DNA from 2 places in the Marinobacter sp. DS40M6 genome. Region 1 is predicted to be linked to the other one. Evidence: riboswitches for the same ligand, from Rfam matches in the RefSeq annotation. Region 1 holds a riboswitch; the other holds the start of a gene.
The links. Region 1 has a riboswitch for cobalamin ahead of JJO78_RS04110 (TonB-dependent receptor plug domain-containing protein). Riboswitches for the same ligand answer to the same signal wherever they lie in the genome.
Positions count from the first base shown of each region.

Region 2: linked by a shared signal. The riboswitch ahead of JJO78_RS01075 (ribonucleoside-diphosphate reductase subunit alpha) and the one ahead of JJO78_RS04110 (TonB-dependent receptor plug domain-containing protein) in region 1 are both predicted to bind cobalamin.

Region 1 is NZ_JAFCAE010000002.1:11,955-16,329, reverse strand. It holds gene JJO78_RS04120 (cob(I)yrinic acid a,c-diamide adenosyltransferase) at 1-397, shown strand, start outside; gene cobD (threonine-phosphate decarboxylase CobD) at 426-1,445, shown strand; cobalamin riboswitch at 1,493-1,694, shown strand; gene JJO78_RS04110 (TonB-dependent receptor plug domain-containing protein) at 1,940-3,661, shown strand; gene JJO78_RS04105 (cobaltochelatase subunit CobN) at 3,684-4,375, shown strand, end outside.
Region 2 is NZ_JAFCAE010000001.1:238,733-243,107, forward strand. It holds gene JJO78_RS01075 (ribonucleoside-diphosphate reductase subunit alpha) at 1-1,922, opposite strand, end outside; cobalamin riboswitch at 2,033-2,226, opposite strand; gene JJO78_RS01080 (DUF3047 domain-containing protein) at 2,352-3,086, shown strand; gene nhaB (sodium/proton antiporter NhaB) at 3,073-4,375, opposite strand, start outside.

The sequences.
Region 1 (4,375 bases):
CGAACTGGACGTGATACTGGCACGCATCCAGAACGACCTGTTTGATGTCGGGGCGGATCTGTGTACCCCGATCGTGGAGAACCCGAAGTACCCGCCACTGAGGCTCGCCGAGGGCAAGACCGTTGAGCTTGAGCAGGAGATCGACCGGTTCAACGCGGATATTCCGTCGCTTCGCTCCTTTATCCTGCCCGCAGGCAATGCTGCGGCTACGCATCTCCACCATGCCCGCACGGTAACGCGGCGTGCTGAGCGCATCATTGCTCAGCTACAGGAAGAGCAGGACATCAGCCCGTTGGTTCTGGAATACATGAATCGGCTGTCTGATTTGCTGTTCGTCCTTGCCAGACACGCCAACAACCAGGGTAAGGACGATGTGCTTTGGGTGCCGGGAAAATAATGCTGGCCCGAGACCAGGGTATTGAAGCGTGAATTTGTCGCCGCTGGAACATGGTGGCCGGCTACGGGCCGCCGCGAAGACGTGGGGCATCCCTCTGGATCAATGGCTGGACCTGTCCACCGGTATCAATCCGAGTGGGTGGCCGGTTCCGGCGATCCCGGAAGAGGTCTGGCGCCGCCTGCCGGACCCTGACGATGGCCTGGAGCAACTCATCAGGCAATGGGTAGGTGCACCGGATGGCGCCGCATGTATGGCCCTGGCTGGTAGCCAGGCGGCAATCATGCACTTGCCCCGTTTACGAAAGCCGTGCCGGGTAGGTGTGCCCTCTCCGGGGTACCAGGAGCATGGTCATAACTGGGCTGCTGCCGGTCATCGGGTGATCGAGATTGGCAATGATCAGCTAGAGGATGATAATGAAAGCTGGCTGGACGAGCTGGACGTGCTGGTGTGGATCAATCCAAATAATCCCACTGGCCAGGTTGTTGATCCGGACCGGTTGCTGAACTGGCATCAGCGGCTTCAACGTCGTGGTGGGTGGCTGATTGTAGACGAGGCGTTCGTCGATGCCACTCCGGAACTCAGTGTCGGGTATGCGACCGACAGACCCGGTCTTATCGTCATGAGATCCCTGGGTAAGTTTTTCGGCCTGGCGGGCCTGCGGGCCGGAGCTGCGGTGGGAGACCCGGATATTGTTCGCCGATTGAGCGCAGTGATCGGGCCCTGGTCAATCAGTGGCCCTGCGCGATTTATCATGGGCCAGGCGCTGGCGGACACCCAGTGGCAGGCGGCGACGATGGAGCGGCTGCACAGTGAAAGCCAGCGGTTGGCGGACTGCTTGTCGCGGCACGGCTTTGAAGGCGCTACTGGAACGGCGCTTTTTAGATACGTTCGGCATGGCCGGGCGGCGGACATTGCAGGCGAACTCGCACGGCGGGGAATCCTCGTGCGGGGGTTCGAGAATCCTGCTGCACTGCGGTTTGGATTGCCCGGCTCAGAACCGGAATGGACGCGGTTAGAGCAGGCACTGTATTTAAGCCGTCTGTATTGATTTAGCACATAAGGGCTGCTAGTTTGGCGCCCGATTCGATGAACACCGTGTTCAGGTAACGCTTTTTTGCGGTATCCCCGCCGGAAAGCGTAAAACGGGAAGTCGGTTAAAGTCCGACGCTGCCCCCGCAACGGTAAGCGAGCTAAAGGCAATCGAAAAAGCCACTGTGCATCATGCATGGGAAGGTGATTGCCCCGGACCAGTCCAACAGGCTGATCCACTCGCAAGCCCGGAGACCGGCCTGAATGCACACCGGAAGTTGCGGAGGGCGACGGCGGTGGGAGAGTTGCGTCGGTCTCACACCCGTACTTTGACTCGTATCCTGCCTCCCCAATCTCATACTCAAACTCCGCAACACAATAACCATCACGCGGGTGCGCGTGGTTTGCCAGCGAGTGTTGATTATGAGTTGTCCGAAGTCTTTGCCGGTCCTGTTTTCCGGCCTCCCCCTTGTGTTCCTCCCAGTTTCCAGTGCGCTAGCCGACGAAGAGGTAATGGTCTCGGCACTTGACCCCATTGTCGTGACGGCCACGCTTGGTCCGAAGACCCGGGGCGAAAGTGACTCATCGGTCACGGTGATCGATGAAGAGGCGATTGAACGCTTGCAACCTCAAACGTTCGACGAGCTGCTGATGGGCCAACCCGGCATTGATATCACCAGCAACGGCTCGTTCGGTAAGAACACCAGTGTCTACACCCGGGGTACCGGCAGCGAATCCACGGTTTTCCTGGTGGACGGCATTCGTTTGCGCTCGGCCACCAGTGGTAGTGCTGCCTGGCAGTATTTCCCGCCGCAAATGGTGGAAAGGGTAGAAATTGTTCGGGGTTCCCGCAGTAACCTGTACGGAGCCGATGCCGTGGGCGGCGTTATCCAGGCCTTTACCCACAGCGCCGAAAAGGGCCGCGAGGGATGGGTTCAGGCCGGCGGTGGCAACTTCAATACCCAGGAGTATGTGGCCGGGACGGCCGGTACTGAAGGCCGGATGACATACAGCCTGAGCGCAAGCCATCTGGAAACTGACGGCACGGCCATTGTTGAAGGGGGCGAAGACAAGGGCTTTCGTAACACCTCAGCCCTGGCGTCCGTTGCTCACCAGTTCGACTCCGGTGGGGAAGCCGGCGTTGTCCTCATGCGTGCCCAGGGCAATACCGAGTTCGAGGGCGGTGATACAGATTTTGCTATCCAAACCGTTGGTGTTCGTCTGGACGCGCCGATCAGCGACTATTGGCGGAGCCGTATCCTGTTAGCCGAATCCATTGATGAGCAGGATACACGGGACGAATTTGGTGACAGCACCTTCGACACCAAAACCCGCAGTGCCCGTTGGGAGAACCAGATCAGCATCGGCCGCCATGAGTACATCTTGGGCGGTGAACTCTTGATGGATGAGGTAGACAGCACCACCGACTTTGACGAAACCAGCCGCACCAACGCCGCTGTTTTTGGTCAGGCCCTTTTGAATTTTGGTCCGACGGACTTTCAGTTGAGTTTGCGCGCCGACGATAACGAGGCTTTTGGTCGTGAGGAAACCGGTGCGATCGCCATGGGTGTCGATATGGATCGCAACCATAGAGTAAGGGTGAGCTACAGCACATCTTTCCGGGCGCCCACGTTCAATGACCTCTACTTCCCGAACTTCGGCAATGCGGATCTTCAACCGGAAACCGCAGGTAGCGTGGAGCTTGGTATTGGCGGAAATTACGCCCGTTGGTTCTGGGATGCCGCGATCTATCAGACAGACGCTGATGATCTGATTGTATTTGTCTTTAGGGACGGTCGGTTCGCACCATTCAATGTTAACGAAGCACGCATCAGGGGGGTTGAGCTGAGTGCTGGCCTGGAATTGGACGAATGGACCGTGCAGGCTGGGGCCTCGGTAACCGACCCCCGCGACCGTGAGACCGACAATCGAATTCGTCGCCGTAGCGCGAAACAGTTCCGGGTGGATCTGGATCGGGACTTCGGCCGAGTGTCGTTGGGAACCACCGTTAAGGGCCAGGGGTATCGCTACGACGACGCAGAGAATGAAGAGCGCATTGCCGGCTTTGTCACTTGGGACCTGCGGGCAAAGTGGGAAATCGACAGCCATTGGACCACCAATCTGACGGTCGACAACGTGCTGGACAGAGAATACGCCACGGCGCAGCGCTTTGATGGAAGTGCTTACATAGCCGCTGGCCGCACCGCAATGCTGACGATTCGCTACGACCTATGATCAACCATGGAGAGGTAAGGGCATGATTGAGCGCCTGTATAGGACTCTGAGACGCCCGTTGTTCGGCTGCCTTTCCGGGCTTCTGTTGATGCTGTCCCAACCAGTGTCCGGCGCCACGGTATTTGGGGTAGTGTCTGAGCGTTCCGCTGCGGAGATGGCTGCTGGTGCGGAACGCTTTCTAGCAGCCCAGCCAGATCACCGCATTATTCTGCGAACACCGGAGCAATTGGCAAACCTGGACAACAGCGCTCTCGACGATCTGGTGAGCCAGGCCGATGCCTTGTTGATGGCGGCGGTTTTCGGAGAGCAGGTGGGCCGGATTGAGCGTGCTGTGGGCGAGCAGGCCGCCGTTCGCGAGTTTCCGATTCTGGGGGTGAATGGCGACAGGGCGCTGACTGTGCTGTCACGGTTACAGGGGCGCAAGCCCCTGGAAGGGCTGGATGCCACGACCCTGAACAACCTGATGAAAGCGCCGGACCCCGGCACGGACTTGAAAGCCCATCTGGCAGAGCTTAAGGCCCGTTTCCCCGAACAGGAACCCTGGCTTGAAGGCCGGGCCCTATACCAGGGACGCACCCCGCAACACCTGGATGCCTTATTGCGTTGGTTGCTTGTTCAGGCGGGCGAAGAGCTTGACGTGCCGGATCTGCCGCCCCGGTCGCTGATCCGCTATTACCGTAATGGTGAATCCACAGATAGCGCGGCGAACCTTAA
Region 2 (4,375 bases), on a different contig from region 1:
AGACCAACGGGCCGATGCTTGAAATTGGAACTCTTCGCCTGGGGCACTGCGTAGTAATTGATGTCGACCACGTTATCGAGCATGCGGACCGCAGTATTGACCGTGCGTTCTAGGCGCTGGACATCCAGCTCACCGTTGTGGACATGGGCCGCCAGGTTGATGGACCCCAGGTTGCACACGGCGATCTCATCCGCACTGGTGTTCAGGGTGATCTCGGTACACAGGTTGGAGCTGTGCACCACGCCCCGATGCTGCTGCGGTGAGCGCAGGTTGCAGGGGTCCTTGAAGGTGATCCACGGATGACCGGTCTCGAACAGCACGGTCAGCATCTTGCGCCAGAGCTGTTTGGCGGACACCGTATTGAACAGAGTGATCTCGCCCCTGGCCGCCATAGCTTCGTATTCCTGGTACCGCGCCCGGAATGCGTTGCCATAGAGGTCATGCAAGTCCGGAGTGTCGTTTGGCGAGAACAGGGTCCAGTCCTGATCACTGCGCATGCGCTCGATCAGCAGGTCCGGTACCCAGTTGGCGGTGTTCATGTCGTGGGTACGACGACGCTCATCGCCGGTGTTCTTGCGTAGCTCCAGGAACTCCTCAATATCCAGGTGCCAGCTTTCCAGGTAAGCGCACACGGCGCCCTTGCGCTTGCCGCCCTGATTCACCGCCACCGCCGTGTCGTTCACCACTTTCAGGAATGGCACCACACCCTGGCTGCTGCCGTTGGTACCCTTGATGTGGGAGCCCAAAGCCCTGACTGGCGTCCAGTCGTTACCCAGGCCGCCGGCCCACTTGGACAGCATGGCGTTGTCACGGATGGCACCATAGATACCCTCCAGATCATCCTGAACGGTGGTGAGGTAGCAGGATGAAAGCTGGGAATGTCGGGTACCACTGTTGAACAGGGTTGGCGTGGAGGCCATGTAGTCGAAGGATGACAACAGGTCGTAGAACTCAATGGCCCGGGCATTGGGGTCGTCTTCCTGCAACGCCAGACCCATGGACACGCGCATGAAGAAGACCTGGGGCAACTCCAGCCGGTCACCTTTCCAGTTGAGGAAATAGCGGTCGTAGAGAGTCTGCAGGCCGAGGAACCCAAACTGGTGGTCCCGCTCCGGCTTGAGGGCAGCACCCAGGCGTTCCAGGTCGAACGCCGCCATGGCGTCGTCCAGCAGCTCGTAGTGGATACCCTGCTCAATGAAGGTGCTCAGGGCCTGCGGGTATATTTCCGCCAGCGGCAAACTTAGGGGCAGGCTCAAGGCGGCTGCGGTTTCCAGCCTGAGTTGTTCCAGCAGCAGACGAGCGGTTACGGCACTGTAGTCCGGTTCCTGCTCGATGCGGCCGCGGGCGGTCATGATCAACGCTGACAGCACCTCTTCCTCTGCAATACCGTCGTACAGGTTCCGCAGCGCCCCTTCCACCAGGGATTCGCCATCGATGCCCTCCAATCCCTGGCTGGCACGCTCCACCTGGACTTTCATCAGCCCCAGATCCAGCGGCGCGGCCTCACCGTTGGCTTTTTTCACCGTGAGCGTGGGATGCGCCTCCACCGGCGCCAGGCTGGCCCGCTCCTGGGCATGAGCCTCCCGGTAGAGTACATAGGCGCGGGCCACTTTCTGCTCCTCCGCCCGCATCAGCGCCAGTTCCACCTGGTCCTGGATATCTTCAATGTGCACCTTGCCGCCAGCTTTCAAGCGTCGGCTGATGGCCTGCATGACCTGATGGGTGACCTGTTCCACGGAATCGTGGATACGGGCCGAGCCCGCTGCTTCATCGCCTTCGACGGCAAGAAATGCTTTGGTCACGGCAACACTGATTTTGCTGGCGTCGAATCCAACCAGGGCGCCATTACGTTTAATAACCTGTAGGGAGGCGGTGCTGGTTGAGGCAGATTGGCCGGGCTCGGCCAGGGTGGCAGTGGACATGTCGGTTCTCCTGAGTACGCGTTTATGCCAAGACCTTCGCGTACGCAGGGGCGAGCATTGCTCTGAACAGAGACAACGCAAAACCGATCTGCTCACCTTGATACGCGAAGGTGCAGTTGTATTCCCTGGCAGGTCTTCGGACTCAGGGGCGTGAACCTGTTGGCTCGGCCTTGCGTGGCGACTTCCCGGCATTCGCCAGTGTCTTTATGCCACGCTCGTTCCCCAATACCGCTGCGCGTCAGTTCCGGAGTCTCACCGGATTCCCGGTACCACGATCATCGTGACGAAGGCGATCTGTGATTGATCAGCCTTTGATCACTATATCTGGTACTAAGCCAAGGATATAAACACTATATAGACTAAGGTAAATCGCAACAAGGCACTTTTTCGACGGTTACCGGTCAGTAAACGAACCCATAGGAGCATCCCATGACACCGCTACCGAGATACCTGACGGCCGCCCTCGCCCTTTCGTTGATGGCCACTTCGGCCCAGGCTGACAGCACGGAAAACTCACTGATCACCGCGTTTTCGACCATAACGTCCCTGGAAGATGGCTGGGAACCGATGGAATTTCCAAAGATAGACCGCCACAGTCGCTATCAGTTGACCGACGACGACGGCGAGCAGGTGGTCATGGCGAGCACGGACAACAGCGCCTCCGGGCTGATCGCAAGGGTATCCGTCGAACCCGGGGATTCACTGATCCTGCGCTGGCGGTGGAAAGTGTCGAACGTTTATGAGCAGGGAAACGCCCGTAGAAAGGAGGGCGATGACTACCCTGCGCGAATCTACGTGGCCTTTGAGTTCGAACCGGACGAAGCCGGCTTTTTCGAGCGCGCCAAACGCAAGACCGTGGAAGTGGTGTTCGGGGAGGAACTGCCGGGCAATGCGCTGAACTACATATGGGCCAACCGGCTGCCGGTTGGCGAAATCGTTGCCAACCCGTTCACCGATACCACGATGATGGTCGCCGTGAACTCCGGCGTCACCAACACTGGCGAATGGGTCACGGTAGAACGGGATATCGTTGCGGACTACCGCAAGGCCTTTGACCGCGAGCCACCGAAGCTGGTGGGCGTCGCCATCATGTCGGATTCCGACAACACCGGAGCATCTGCCACCGCCTGGTATGGCGATGTCAGCTTGGTCAAACCAGATTGATGACGCAAAACAGACCTACCGCGCCCATCACGATGGTATAGGGAAACGCCATCACAACCATCCGCCCATAGGACAATCGCACCAGCGGAGCGATTGCAGACGTCAGCAGGAACAGAAACGCTGCCTGGCCATTGGGGGTAGCCACACTGGGCAGGTTGGTGCCGGTGTTAATGGCGATGGCCAACTCCTGGAAATGCTCGTAGTCGATACTGCCGGCGTCCAGCGCCTGTTTGATTTCACTGATGTAAACGGTGGCTACGAACACATTGTCGCTGATCATCGACAACAACCCGTTGGCAATAAAGAACATGCCCGGCTGCTGGTCCTGAGGCAGGCTGAGCACAAAATCGATGATCGGCTTGAACAGGTGTTGCTCGTGAATCACCGCGACGATAGCGAAAAACACCACCAACAGCGAGGTAAATGGCAGCGATTCCTGGAAGGCCTTACCGATCTGGTGCTCGTCAGTAACGCCAGTGAACGAGGTGATCAGGATAATCACCAGAAGGCCGATCAATCCCACCTCTGCCAGGTGAAACGCCAGCCCAACAACCAGCACCAGGGCCGCCATTGCCTGCACCCACAGGGCAGCCTGGTCGGCTTTCGTGCGCTTGGTGCGCTCGTTGTCAGCAAACTCTTCCAGTACCTGGCGGACAGGCTTGGGCAACCGGGCGCCATACCCAAACCAGCGCAGCTTTTCCAGCAGCCAGCAGGTGGTCAGGCCGGCCACCAGCACCGGCAGGCTCACCGGCGCCATGCGCAGGAAGAAACTGACAAAGTCCCACCCTACTACCTTGGCGATCAGCAGGTTCTGGGGTTCGCCCACCATAGTGGAGACTCCCCCCAAGGCCGTACCAATGGCGCCGTGCATCAGCAGGCTACGCAGAAAGGCCCGGAACTTGTCCAGGTCTTCCCGGTGCAACTCAATCACGTGTTCATCGCTGTTGGCATTATGATCGGAGTGATGATAACCCTTGCCGGAAGCTACCTTGTGGTACACCGAGTAAAAACCGACAGCGACACTGATGATGACTGCGGTGACGGTAAGCGCGTCCAGGAACGCGGATAGAACGGCCGCAGCAGCACAGAACAGCAGTGACAACGCGGACTTTGACCGCACACCCACCAGGATCTGGGTAAACGTCACTAGCAGCAGCTCTTTCATAAAGTAGATGCCAGCCACCATGAACATCAGCAGCAGGATGACCGGGAAGTTCACCAACACCTCGTGGTACACCGCGTCCGCTGACGTCATACCCACCAACAGGGCTTCAATCGCCAGCAACCCA